Regions from separate parts of the Citrobacter sp. MNAZ 1397 genome, predicted to be linked through region 2. Evidence: predicted binding sites of a transcription regulator. Region 2 holds the regulator's gene; each other region holds the start of a gene.
The links. Region 2 encodes CRP, which controls carbon source genes, mostly activating them, when cyclic AMP is high. Its sites were predicted from a motif close to ATGTGANNNNNNTCACAT; they were not measured.

Region 1 (3,367 bases), on a different contig from region 2:
CTTTATCGGTTAATTTATTAAGCACAACGACTCGTTTGATTTCTTCTTCACTGGCATCTGCCGTTAAAATGTCGGCAAAGACTTTTTGTGTCAAAATCATATCGGATTTAAATGCACCGGCTTCTGAAACTGTCGTGTGTTCAACTTTTGCCGGAATTTCTAATTTTTTCAGCACCGCTTTCGCGCTCATTTCGATCGCAAAGCTGGAGCCGAGGCCGCAGCCACATACGCAGAGAACTTTAAGCATGTAAATCTCCTCAAATAATATTGAGTTGTTTGGCCAGTTTGTAGGGATGTCCTTCTGTATCTACCAGACGTTTTTTCATACTAACAAGATCAATCGGAATAGGTTTATTACTGGAATTGATAATAATGGCTTTATTCTTCATGCCAGATTGAATACAACGTACGACTTCACTGGCCATAATGGTGCCCTGATAAATTTCTTCACAGGTGGGGTCACCGTTACGTAGACCATAGCCAATAATTGTTTTACGAATACGCACACCAATCCGTGGTTCAAGCTGCTTGATCATGGTGTCGATAGCACCCTGAAAACCGGGCGTATACTCTCTGGTGTAACCTTCGGAACACAGGATCACCACACTGTTCTGGCTGGCAAGGCGGTCTTTAATACGTTGAGATAACTCATCAATGGGGATCTGGCATTCCGGAATAAGAGCAATATCCGCATTGCTTTTGATCGCCGATTGCAGCGTCAACTCGCCACAGTAACCACCCAAGACTTCCACCATAAATACACGACCGGGTAACGCCCGGCCGGTATTTCTGAGTCGGGAAACTTCTTTGATAATTTGTTCGCAAGCGGTAGAAAAGCCAATCGAATAATCGCTGCCATACACATCATTATCAATCGTCATGCCGACGCCAAAACAATTCACATCAAACTCACTGAGCGTATTCAAAAATTGCAGCGATCCGTCACCACCCGCCATAACCAGCACATCAATTCGCAACGATTTTAATTTTTTCGCAATCGTTTCGTATTCACTTCGCACTAATTTACGGGTTGTGCGACCAGAGGTAATAATAGGGATAGAGGCAATGGAAAAATCCACTAAATCCCGCCAGTCAATTTCATTGTGTTTCTTTTCAAGTAAACCAGGTATCCCTCCGTTGAACAGGGTAATTTCTGCCTGCGTCAGTCTAGCGATTTGAAAAATAAAATTATTTATTCCCGATACATCACCACCGCTAATGACTACACCGATTTTCATCGCGAATTCCCCACTGGCTGCCTGTGCGAATATTTTTCCCTGACTTCAAGGGGCATATTTGCAATGAAAGTCACATTTTACGGATAATTTTGTTACCACCAGCCATTGACAGAGATATTAACAACTCATTATTTGTGATAAAAATCACATAAATCCAGTAGGATTCAACTCACAGTATTTTTATTAATTTCTTTTCAATCATTGGGTTATAAAAAAATAAGAGCGGGGAGGTAATGGGGAAATAAAATCGTCGTTACGGTGTTTCGACAGAGAGTAATTTTGTGATTGTAGCCGCATTTTTTAGCGTAAAAGAGGCATATGGGGAGGTAATTCAGAAGAGGGAGAGAGTAAACCGGGGAAAAAAAAGAACCTGTCCCCGCTCCGAAGAGCCAGGGACAGCGGCAATGCGGGAAAACTTATTTGGTCAGTTCAGCAGTCATATGGACCTGGTTACCGGTGAAAGCTTCGGTAATCTGGTATGAAGACGCGCCAGCCTGTTGCGCCTGAGCGGCAATTTTCGCTTCTGCACCGGACAGTGTAGAGTCAGTTGCGGTGACGGTCTGCGCAGCGAAAGAACCGAAAGAAGAAGCCAGAGCGACAACTGCGACAAAAGTTTTGATGCTTTTCATGATATAAACCCTTCTGAATGTTTGTTGAGATGAGGCGCTGTGCCTCGATGGAAGAAATAATAGCCCTTAACCTCATCAACAAACAGCGGAATGATTTGCATTTATTTTTCAAATTATTTGAATCACAAAGAGAGTAAAAAATGACCCCAGACTGGCTCACCGCCCTGCAGCAATTTGGGCGCACGCGTAGCGTGTCGGCGATGGATATTCTGCAACGGCAAGGTGAGCCCCAGCGTAGCGTGTTTTGGTTGCAGGAGGGGACGGCCCGGGCGGTGTATCACTCGGCACAGGGCCACGAAAGAGTGAAAGAGTTCTACTTCGCCGGAGAGTGCTGTTTTCTCTACCTGAGCTGGCTCACCGGTTCGCTGGCGGATTACAGCCTGCAAATGCTCACCCCTGGCAGGCTTTGTGAAATCCCGCTGCGCTTGCTTGATAAACCCGAACACCTCGCCGCGCGGCTGGCGCTGCTCAGTCAGCAGGTGGTTTACAAGGAAAAGAAAGAGCAGATGTTTTTGCTCAATAATCCCGAACAGCGCTGGCAATACGTGCAGACCCATTTTCCGGACTGGGAGCAGCAACTCACGCAAAAAGATCTTGCCAGCTACATCGGTATCTCCCCGGTGAGTTTGTCGCGAATTCGCGGGCGTCTTAACAAAGGTTAACGACCGACACGCCCACCCTTCTTATGCTGCTCCCCTTTTCTGCTGCGGGCGATGCGATGACACCATTTTTCCTCTCACAAATTCTGGCGGGCCTGTCGTTTGGCCTGGATGTGCTAGCCTTTCAGTTTGTCCGTCGCCAGCGCTCTCTACAGACACTCGCCTGCTCTACCAGCCTGCTGGCGCTCCATTTCTGGCTGCTCGGTGAAGTCAGCGCCTGCGGACTGATGGCGCTGGCAGCCTGCCGATATCTTCTGGCGACCGTTACCACCAGCCAGCGTGTGAAAGGGGGATTTCTTTGCGCGTCGGTGTTATGCAGCGTGCTGACCTGGCAGCACGCAACGGATATCTTCCCGCTGGCGGGCAGCTTGCTCATGACGGTTGCCGCCTTTCAGTCAACGGCGACGGGATTACGACTGATTACCGTGAGCGGCAGCCTGTGCTGGCTTATCAATAATATTCTGGCGGGCTCGCCGATGGCGATCGTCATGGAAGGCACGTTTATGCTGAGTACGCTGGTGTCGTACTGGCGATTAAAACGAGGAGCGGCGGTAGCCGGGTAATTCAGAAACGAAAAAAGCGCCCGCAGGCGCTCTTTCGACAGTGTTACGCTTATTTGGTCAGTTCTGCGGTCATGTGCACGCGGTCACCGGTGAAAGCTTCGGTGATGTGGTAAGAAGAGGCACCCGCCTGCTGAGCCTGCGCGGCGATTTTCGCTTCTGCACCGTCCATTGTGGAGGCGGTGGCGGTCACTGTCTGTGCAGCGAAAGAACCGAAAGAAGAAGCCAGAGCGATAACTGCGACAAAAGTTTTGATGCTTTTCATGATATAAACCCTTCTG
Region 2 (3,367 bases):
CGGCAACTGAAAAACGGCGAAGCCGTGCTGGTGTGGTCAGAACTGCACGAAACCGTCAACATTATGCCGCGCTCGCAGTTTCACGAGTAACGCACTGACGGCTGGCTTCGTTTACAACAATGGGTTACTCAGGGAGCTGCTATGTCCGCTAAACATCCGGTTATTGCCGTAACAGGTTCCAGCGGTGCGGGAACCACTACCACCAGCCTCGCGTTTCGCAAAATCTTTGCTCAACTGAATTTGCATGCCGCCGAGGTCGAAGGTGACAGTTTTCACCGCTATACCCGCCCTGAGATGGACATGGCAATCCGTAAAGCCCGGGATTTAGGCCGACATATCAGCTATTTTGGCCCGGAAGCGAATGACTTCGGGCTGCTGGAACAGACGTTTATTGAGTACGGACAAACCGGTAAAGGCCAGGCGCGAAAATATCTGCATACCTATGATGAAGCCGTTCCCTGGAATCAGGTTCCCGGCACTTTCACCCCCTGGCAACCCTTGCCAGAGCCAACAGATGTGCTTTTTTATGAAGGGTTACACGGCGGCGTGGTGACGCCACAGCATGATGTCGCCCGCCATGTCGATCTGCTGGTGGGCGTGGTTCCGATCGTTAACCTTGAGTGGATTCAAAAGCTGGTGCGTGATACCAGTGAGCGCGGCCATTCCCGTGAGGCGGTAATGGATTCAGTGGTGCGTTCGATGGAAGATTATATCAACTTCCTTACTCCCCAGTTTTCCCGCACCCATATCAACTTCCAGCGTGTGCCGACGGTAGATACCTCCAACCCGTTCGCCGCTAAAGTGATCCCCTCGCTGGATGAAAGCCTGGTGGTTATTCATTTTCGTAATCTGGAAGGGATCGACTATCCCTGGTTGCTGGCAATGCTCCAGGGGTCATTCATTTCGCACATGAACACGCTGGTGGTGCCGGGCGGAAAAATGGGGCTGGCGATGGAGCTTATCATGACGCCGCTGGTACAGCGGCTGATGGAAGGGAAGAAGATTCAATAGCCTTCCGGCGGGACGCAACATCGGCTCCCGCCAGGGTATCCCGGCACGCAGCGCCACCGGGGAAAACGCCTGATGCGCTTCGCTTATCCGGCCTGCGTTCTCAGGCCTCAATCACTTCATACGAGTGCGTGATTTTCACCGCCTTCTCCAGCATTAATGCCACGGAGCAATATTTCTCAGCAGAGAGATCCACCGCACGCGATACAGCCGCTTCTTTCAGCTCTTTGCCGGTCACGATAAAGTGCAAATTGATATGCGTAAACAGACGCGGAGCCTCCTCGCGGCGCTCCGATGTCAGCTTCACTTCGCAGTCTTTCACATCGTGACGGCCTTTTTGCAAGATAGAGACAACATCGATAGCGCTGCATCCCCCCGCCGCCATCAGCACCATTTCCATCGGGCTGGGGGCTTTGTCGCCTGAGTTACCATCCATCAGGATCTGGTGCCCGGACGCAGACTCGCCAAGGAACGTTAAACCTTCTACCCATTTCACACGAGCTTGCATTTTTAATTCACTCCGGAGTTACAATTTTCTTTACAGATTACGCGTACATAAGAAAACGCGCAACGGAAGGCGACCTGCGTCAAGCTGAAGCGAGACACCAGGAGACAGGCGACAAAAGCTATGCTAAAACAATCGGGATGCTACAGTGATACATTGACGTTATGCATGTATGCAGAGGACATCACATATTACAGGCCGCAGGCATGTCTGACGGTCCACTTCCCAGGTATGGGGAAGATAGATTGCAACCCCGGACGCGATATGTGAATCCAGCGTCTGGAGCCAGCTTATAACAGAGGATAACCGCGCATGGTGCTTGGCAAACCGCAAACAGACCCGACTCTCGAATGGTTCTTGTCTCATTGCCACATTCATAAGTACCCGTCGAAGAGCACGCTGATTCACCAGGGTGAAAAAGCGGAAACGTTGTATTACATCGTCAAAGGCTCAGTGGCTGTGCTAATCAAGGATGAAGAAGGTAAAGAGATGATCCTCTCTTACCTTAACCAGGGAGATTTTATCGGTGAACTGGGTCTGTTCGAAGAGGGTCAGGAGCGTAGTGCATGGGTACGCGCCAAAACCGCTTGTGAAGTGGCCGAAATCTCCTACAAAAAATTCCGCCAGTTAATTCAGGTGAACCCGGATATCCTGATGCGTTTGTCTTCCCAGATGGCGCGTCGTCTGCAGGTCACCTCAGAAAAAGTCGGTAACCTCGCCTTCCTTGATGTGACAGGCCGTATCGCACAGACGCTGCTGAATCTGGCAAAACAGCCGGATGCAATGACCCACCCGGACGGTATGCAAATTAAAATTACCCGTCAGGAAATTGGTCAGATCGTCGGTTGCTCCCGCGAAACCGTTGGTCGTATCCTGAAAATGCTGGAAGATCAAAACCTGATCTCCGCGCACGGTAAAACCATCGTCGTGTACGGTACACGTTAATTCTCAAGCGGCGCATCGCCCTTAACGATGCGCCGTTTTTGTCTCTCTTCCCCATGTGGCGCAGGCTGATTTATCACCCCGAAATCAACTATGCACTGCGACAAACGCTGGTGTTATGCCTTCCTGTGGCTGTCGGACTCATTCTGGGCCATTTACAGCAGGGGCTGCTTTTCTCACTCGTTCCCGCCTGTTGCAATATTGCGGGTCTGGATACACCACACAAACGCTTTTTTAAACGTCTGATCATCGGCGGTTCGCTTTTTGCGGGTAGCAGCCTTGCAGTACAACTGCTTCTGGCGCAAGCGCTCCCCCTGCCGATCATTTTGACGGGTCTGACCCTTATCCTGGGCGTAACGGCAGAAATCAGCGCGCTTCACGGACGCCTGCTGCCCGCCTCGCTTATCGCCGCTATCTTCACGTTAAGCCTCGCCGGAAATATGCCTGTCTGGGAACCATTGCTGATTTATGGGTTCGGTACCCTGTGGTACGGCGCGTTTAACGCCTTCTGGTTCTGGCTATGGCGGGAGCAACCGCTACGTGAATCATTGAGCCTGCTGTATCGCCAGTTGGCGGACTATTGCGAAGCGAAATACAGCCTGCTGACGCAACATGTCGATCCAGAAAAAGCCCTCCCCCCGCTGCTGACACGTCAGCAAAAGGCGGTGGATATGATCAGCCAGTGTTATCAACAGTTGCATATGCTGGCGGCGAATAATAACAACGACTACAAGCGGTTACGCCGCGTTTTCCAGGTCGCTCTGGACTTACAGGAACACATTGCCGTTAGTCTGCATCAACCGCAGGAAGTCCAGGAACTGGTAGAACGCAGCCATGCCGAAGAGGTTATCCGCTGGAATGCGCAAACCGTTGCCGCGCGGTTACGGGTTATCGCCGATGATATTCTTTATC
Region 3 (3,367 bases), on a different contig from region 2:
CGCTCCTGGGGCGACACAAACGCCGATGCTCAGTGCGCCCGGACGCGCAAGCTCGCCGCCCACTATGCCGCCCATTGGACGATTGATTTCGCCTGAGGAAGTGGCAGCACTGGTAGGATTTGTCCTGTCACCAGAGGCGGCGGCCATTACCGGTCAGGAATTGGTGATCTGTGGCGGCGCATCGCTTAAGTAACGAAAGACGGGTGACACTGTCACCCGTCTTAATTTCTCATCTACGCTTGTATTCAGCCGCGCAAGTAGACTTTACCTATCAGATAGGTGGTTGCCTGACCGCCAATCAATACCCTTTCGCCACGCGCTTCGCAGCGCAGTTCACCGCCACGGGCTGAAAGTTGACGTGCCTGCAAAACGGATTTACCGAGTTTATCCGCCCAGTATGGAATCAGCATGCTGTGGGTCGAGCCGGTTACCGGATCTTCCGGCACCGATTCGCCCGGACAGAAAAAGCGACTGACAAAATCATGCTTGTCGCCTGGCGCGGTAATACAGACCATTTTCTTTAAAGGGATCATCGCGGCGATGTCAGGGGTCACCGCTTCAACCTGCTGCTGGTTTTCCAGCACCACCATATAATCGCGCGCCACGCGTACCTCTTTGGCCTGGGTGATACCCAGTGTTTCAAACAGCAGCGCAGGCGGTGCTGCCACCCGTTCTGTCTGCCAGGCCGGGAAGTCCAGGGTCAGCCAGTCGCCTTTGCGGCTTACGATAAGCGGGCCAACAAAACGGGTAGTAAAGTTAATGTGTGTATCGGGGTAGTCCAGGTATTCAAAAATCACGTGCGCGGCGGCAAGCGTGGCATGCCCGCAAAGGTTGATTTCGTACTGCGTGGTAAACCAGCGCAGCTCAAAGCCGTCGTCGTTACGAACAAAGAACGCCGTCTCAGACTGGTTGTGTTGCTGTGCCATTTTCAACAACACATCATCCGGCAACCATTCCGTTAGCGGACAAACTGCGGCGGCATTACCGCCAAACGTATGGTCGCTAAACGCGTCCACCATATAGAAGTCGATTGTGTGCATAGCCTTTCCTCTTGTTTTCCTTTGTTTTTCTCTTGTATTGCTTTTTGTTTCAACTGACAACGTTGTGCCCCAATTAAAAATGAGACATTGATCACAAAAAGTTTGTATTTTGAGCAGAATTAGATCTAAGATCTGCCCATATTCTTCCCCTGCAACCGATCCCAAAAGATATGACAACACAAATGGTTTCACGAAAAGTCGCGTGGCTTCGGGTGGTTACGCTTGCCATTGCCGCGTTCATTTTCAACACTACTGAGTTCGTGCCTGTGGGGCTGCTGTCGGACATCGCGCAAAGTTTCAATATGGAAACCCCGCAGGTCGGTATCATGCTGACGATCTACGCCTGGGTTGTGGCGCTGATGTCACTGCCGTTTATGCTGCTGACCAGCCAGGTAGAGCGTCGCAAGCTGCTGATTGGCCTGTTCGTTTTGTTTATTGGCAGTCATGTCCTCTCCTTCCTGGCGTGGAATTTCCATGTGCTGGTAATCAGCCGCATTGGTATTGCTTTCGCCCATGCGATTTTCTGGTCCATCACCGCGTCGCTCGCAATACGACTGGCCCCGGCAGGTAAACGCGCGCAGGCGCTGAGCCTTATCGCTACCGGTACCGCGCTGGCGATGGTGCTGGGTATTCCGATTGGTCGCGTCGTCGGCCAATATTTTGGCTGGCGTACGACCTTCTTCGCCATCGGCTTTGGCGCGCTGGTTACTCTGCTGTGTCTGATTAAACTGTTGCCGAAACTGCCCAGTGAGCACTCAGGTTCACTGCGTAGTCTGCCTGAACTGTTCCGTCGCCCGGCACTGTTGTCCATTTATTTGCTGACGGTCATTGTGGTTACCGCCCACTACACCGCCTACAGCTATATCGAACCGTTCGTGCAGACGGTGGCGGGCCTCAGCGGTAATTTCGCGACCTTGTTGCTGCTGATACTCGGCGGTGCGGGGATCCTCGGTAGCGTGCTGTTTGGCAAACTGGGCAATAAACATGCCTCCGGCCTTATCAGCGGCGCGATTGGCCTGCTGGTTATTTCGCTGTTGTTGCTACGCCCTGCGGCAGGCAGTGAGATAAACCTGGCCGTGCTGAGCATTTTCTGGGGTATCGCAATTATGATTATCGGCCTCGGTATGCAGGTGAAAGTCCTGGCGCTGGCACCGGATGCGACCGATGTGGCCATGTCACTGTTCTCGGGAATTTTCAATATCGGGATTGGCGCAGGCGCGCTGGTCGGTAACCAAATCAGCCTGCAGTGGTCGATGTCAGCCATTGGCTATGCGGGTGCTATTCCTGCGCTGGCCGCGCTGGTCTGGTCGGTCGTGATTTTCCGGCGCTGGCCGGTATCAGCAGAAGAAAGACAGCAACCGCACACTCTGTAATGCCTCACCGTCAGCGGGTTGTCGTTTCGCAACCCGCTGACGGGTTCTTCTCCTCGTCCCGTCTCAGTCATCACGGGCTGTTGGCCGCTCTCACGCGGTCGCATCAGGCCGTAGCGTGGTAGGTTGCAATGATTTCCAACACGCCATTAATGATAAACTGAACCCCCATACAGACCAGCAAAAAGCCCATCAGCCGGGAGATAGCCTCAATCCCACCCTTACCCACCAGCCGCATTATCGCGCCGGAGCTACGCAAACATACCCACAGAATCACTGCCACGACGGCGAAAATCAGCGGGGGCGCAACCATTAACACCCACTCAGGGAAGTCGGTGCTTTCGCGCACGGTCGACGCGGAGCTGATGATCATCGCAATCGTCCCCGGCCCGGCAGTACTCGGCATCGCTAAGGGAACGAAAGCGATATTGGCCGTCGGCTCCTCTTCCAGCTCTTCCGATTTGGTTTTGATCTCCGGCGCCTCATGCATTTTCTGCGGCGGGAAAAGCATACGGAAACCGATAAAGGCCACGATCAGGCCACCGGCGATACGCAACCCCGGTATCGAAATTCCGAAGGTATTCATCACCAGTTGCCCGGCATAATACGCCACCATCATGATGGCAAAGACATAGACAGAGGCCATCAGCGACTGTTGGTTGCGCTGGGCGCTGTTCATATTGCCCGCGAGCCCCAAAAAGAGCGCCACGGTGGTAAGCGGGTTCGCCAGCGGAAGGATCACCACCAGTCCAAGGCCAATAACTTTCAATAAATCCATCATCTACGAAGACACTCCAGGGCCAACAAACGTACCCGAGAGTATATCTTCAGCGTGGCTTTATCGGCACTGGCTTTGCTTATCCATTAATTAAACTCATAAAAACATACACATAGTCGAGTAGAAAAACAGACGTAACCCTGTTTTAGCAAATCGTGGCATGCCCCAATTCATTCAGT
Region 4 (3,367 bases), on a different contig from region 2:
GGCGCGGATCGAGAATGCCTTCCGGCAGTGTGTCGTCTTCGGTCAGCGTGAACCACTTTTCATTCGGATAATGGACAAATGGACCGTTAGCCACGTCATCACCTAACCAAAAATCGGCAAAGAAATAGTTGGTGGACAGACGCTCAAAATATTCACCCAGCGCAGATGCCAGCGCTGCCTTTTTGGTTGCGCCTTTACCGTTGGTAAAGCACAGCGCGCAGTCTTTATCGCGAATATGCACGGACCAGACGTTAGGTACCGGGTTCAGCCAGGAGGCCTCTTCAATATTGAAGCCGAGGTCGAGCAGTTTTTGCTGGAAGCGAGCGATGGAATCTTCCAGTGCGGCGTCTTTGCCGGGGATATAGGTTTGCGTCATAGCAGTCACTTTTTTGTACGTAAAGCGGGCAATGATACGGGTTTTACGTGACTGACGCTATCTTTGGGGGCTGACCTGCGAAAATAAAACTTTTGACTATCATTAATGGATCTAACTTATTGTTCGGACATAAAAAAATGAAAGCGTTTGATCTCCACCGCATGGCGCTGGATAAGGTTCCTCTGGAGTTTCTTGGCGAAGTTGCGCTTCGTAGCCTTTATACCTTTGTTTTGGTCTTTATATTTCTCAAAATCACAGGGCGACGTGGTGTGCGTCAGATGTCGCTCTTTGAGGTATTGATCATTCTGACGTTAGGCTCAGCGGCAGGCGACGTTGCGTTTTATGACGATGTGCCAATGCTTCCGGTACTGGTGGTATTTGTTACCCTCGCGGTACTGTACCGCCTGGTGATGTGGTTCATGACGCACAGTGAGAAACTGGAAGATCTGCTGGAAGGAAAGCCCGCCATCATCATTCATGAAGGGGAATTTGTCTGGGAGAAATTAGATAAGCAGAACATGACGGAATTTGAATTCTTTATGGAGCTACGCATTCGCGGCGTTGATCATCTGGGACAGGTGAGGCTGGCCATCCTGGAGACCAATGGTCAACTGAGCGTCTTTTACTATACCGATGAAGATGTAAAACCGGGGCTGTGTATTTTACCGAAGGCGTTTTCTGAACGTTTCACTACCGTACCTGAGGCGGGAGACTACGCCTGTGTTCAATGCAGTAAAATCATGGTCATGCCGGCGGGCTGCCATCAATTGTGTCCACGCTGCGCAAATCCAGAATGGTCGAAGGCCAGCCGGGGAATTCGGGTAACGTGATAGCCATTATGTCGGTTTTATGACGATTAGGCGGAAGAATGTTTTGTGTGACAATGACCGCATTTTTCGGGTCATAAGTTTTAGACATTGCGGCGCGTGTCACTGAATGATAAAACCGATATCCACTGTTATAACTTATTGCTTTTAGCGTGGTGAGGGGAAATGGCTCAGGTCTTTAATTTCAGTTCAGGTCCGGCAATGTTACCGGCGGATGTGCTTAAACAGGCTCAACAGGAACTCTGTGACTGGCACGGTCTTGGTACATCGGTGATGGAAATCAGCCACCGTGGTAAAGAATTTATTCAGGTGGCTGAGGAAGCAGAAAAGGATTTTCGCGATCTGCTGAATATTCCCTCGAACTACAAAGTTTTGTTCTGCCATGGCGGTGGTCGTGGTCAGTTTGCCGGTATCCCGTTGAACATTCTGGGGAATAAAACCACTGCAGATTATGTTGATGCAGGTTACTGGGCGGCGAGTGCAATCAAAGAAGCAAAAAAATACTGCTCCCCAAATGTTATCGACGCAAAAATCTCTGTAGAGGGGCTGCGTGGCGTGAAGCCGATGAGCGAGTGGCAACTGAGCGATAACAGCGCTTACTTGCACTTCTGCCCGAACGAAACCATTGACGGTATTGCCATCAATGAAACGCCGAACTTTGCGTCCGATGTGGTGGTAACGGCAGATCTCTCTTCCACTATTCTGTCCACTCCGCTGGATGTTTCCCGCTACGGCGTGATTTATGCAGGTGCGCAGAAAAATATCGGCCCGGCAGGCTTAACGCTGGTTATCGTTCGTGAGGATCTGCTGGGTAAAGCGCATCAATCTTGCCCTTCCATTCTGGATTACACCATCCTTGCGCAAAACGATTCCATGTTTAACACGCCGCCGACGTTTGCCTGGTATCTGGCTGGCCTCGTCTTCAAATGGCTGAAAAACAATGGCGGCGTTGCAGCCATGGACCGTATTAATCAGCAAAAAGCTGACCTGCTGTACGGTGTGATTGATAAAAGTGATTTCTACCGTAACGATGTTGCCAAAGCGAACCGTTCTCGCATGAACGTTCCGTTCCAGTTGGCTGACAACGCGCTCGACAAAATTTTCCTGGAAGAGTCACTGGCGGCAGGGCTGCATGCACTGAAAGGCCACCGCGTTGTCGGTGGCATGCGTGCTTCTATCTATAACGCGATGCCGCTGGAAGGCGTAAAAGCGCTGACTGACTTTATGGCTGACTTTGAACGTCGCCACGGCTAAATTTGGCTTGCCTCATACCCCGTAGCCTGGCTGCGGGGTTTTTTATTCTGTTTGTTGAGAGTTGAGTTTTATGGAATCCCTGACGTTACAACCCATCGCGCGGGTAGATGGCACTATTAATCTGCCTGGTTCAAAAAGTGTTTCCAACCGCGCCTTGTTACTGGCCGCCTTCGCACAGGGCACCACCGTACTGACCAATCTTCTGGATAGCGACGATGTACGCCATATGCTCAATGCGCTCAGTGCGTTGGGAGTTTCCTTTACGCTGTCTGCGGATCGTACTCGCTGTGAAGTAACCGGCGTCGGCGGGCCGTTAACGACAGAAAAACCACTGGAGTTATTCTTGGGCAATGCAGGAACGGCAATGCGTCCGCTGGCAGCCGCGCTGTGCCTTGGCAGCAATGACATTGTCCTGACCGGCGAACCGCGCATGAAAGAGCGACCGATTGGCCATCTGGTGGATGCACTACGTCAGGGCGGCGCGCAGATTGATTATCTGGAACAGGAAAATTATCCGCCTCTGCGCCTGCGCGGCGGGTTCATCGGCGGCAGCGTTGAGGTTGACGGCAGCGTATCCAGCCAGTTTTTGACTGCATTGCTGATGACCGCTCCGCTTGCGACGCAAGATACCGTTATCTCCATTAAAGGAGACCTGGTTTCTAAACCCTATATCGATATTACGCTGCATCTGATGCACACCTTCGGTGTTGAAGTTGAAAATCAGCAATATCAGCGCTTTGTCGTGCGCGGTAATCAGCAGTATACCTCGCCCGGGCACTATCTTGTGGAAGGTGATGCTTCCTCTGCCTCTTATTTCCTTGCGGCCGGCGCGATTAAAGGCGGCACGGTGAAAGTCACCGGTATTGGTCGCAACAGCGTGCAGGGCGATATTCGTTTTGCCGATGTACTG

Region 1: L2097_RS22780 (6-phosphofructokinase) is a predicted target of CRP. The motif match lies at 1,371-1,388, and genes of this name have one in related genera.
Region 3: L2097_RS06030 (sugar transporter) is a predicted target of CRP. The motif match lies at 1,120-1,137, and genes of this name have one in related genera.
Region 4: serC (3-phosphoserine/phosphohydroxythreonine transaminase) is a predicted target of CRP. The motif match lies at 1,252-1,269, and genes of this name have one in related genera.

What each region holds. Positions count from the first base shown of each region.
Region 1 is NZ_JAKIVH010000006.1:90,222-93,588, forward strand. Features, by position in the region: gene L2097_RS22775 (PTS sugar transporter subunit IIB) at 1-247, opposite strand, end outside; gene L2097_RS22780 (6-phosphofructokinase) at 258-1,238, opposite strand; gene L2097_RS22785 (YdgH/BhsA/McbA-like domain containing protein) at 1,655-1,867, opposite strand; gene L2097_RS22790 (Crp/Fnr family transcriptional regulator) at 2,008-2,529, shown strand; gene L2097_RS22795 (YgjV family protein) at 2,586-3,089, shown strand; gene L2097_RS22800 (YdgH/BhsA/McbA-like domain containing protein) at 3,139-3,351, opposite strand.
Region 2 is NZ_JAKIVH010000003.1:423,140-426,506, reverse strand. Features, by position in the region: gene L2097_RS19190 (YheU family protein) at 1-90, shown strand, start outside; gene L2097_RS19185 (phosphoribulokinase) at 142-1,011, shown strand; gene L2097_RS19180 (OsmC family protein) at 1,112-1,516, opposite strand; gene crp (cAMP-activated global transcriptional regulator CRP) at 1,826-2,458, shown strand; gene L2097_RS19170 (YccS/YhfK family putative transporter) at 2,512-3,367, shown strand, end outside.
Region 3 is NZ_JAKIVH010000001.1:1,291,191-1,294,557, reverse strand. Features, by position in the region: gene L2097_RS06040 (SDR family NAD(P)-dependent oxidoreductase) at 1-193, shown strand, start outside; gene L2097_RS06035 (PhzF family phenazine biosynthesis protein) at 246-1,040, opposite strand; gene L2097_RS06030 (sugar transporter) at 1,211-2,413, shown strand; gene L2097_RS06025 (MarC family NAAT transporter) at 2,517-3,191, opposite strand.
Region 4 is NZ_JAKIVH010000001.1:2,302,442-2,305,808, reverse strand. Features, by position in the region: gene ycaO (30S ribosomal protein S12 methylthiotransferase accessory factor YcaO) at 1-376, opposite strand, end outside; gene L2097_RS10835 (DUF421 domain-containing protein) at 514-1,206, shown strand; gene serC (3-phosphoserine/phosphohydroxythreonine transaminase) at 1,369-2,457, shown strand; gene aroA (3-phosphoshikimate 1-carboxyvinyltransferase) at 2,528-3,367, shown strand, end outside.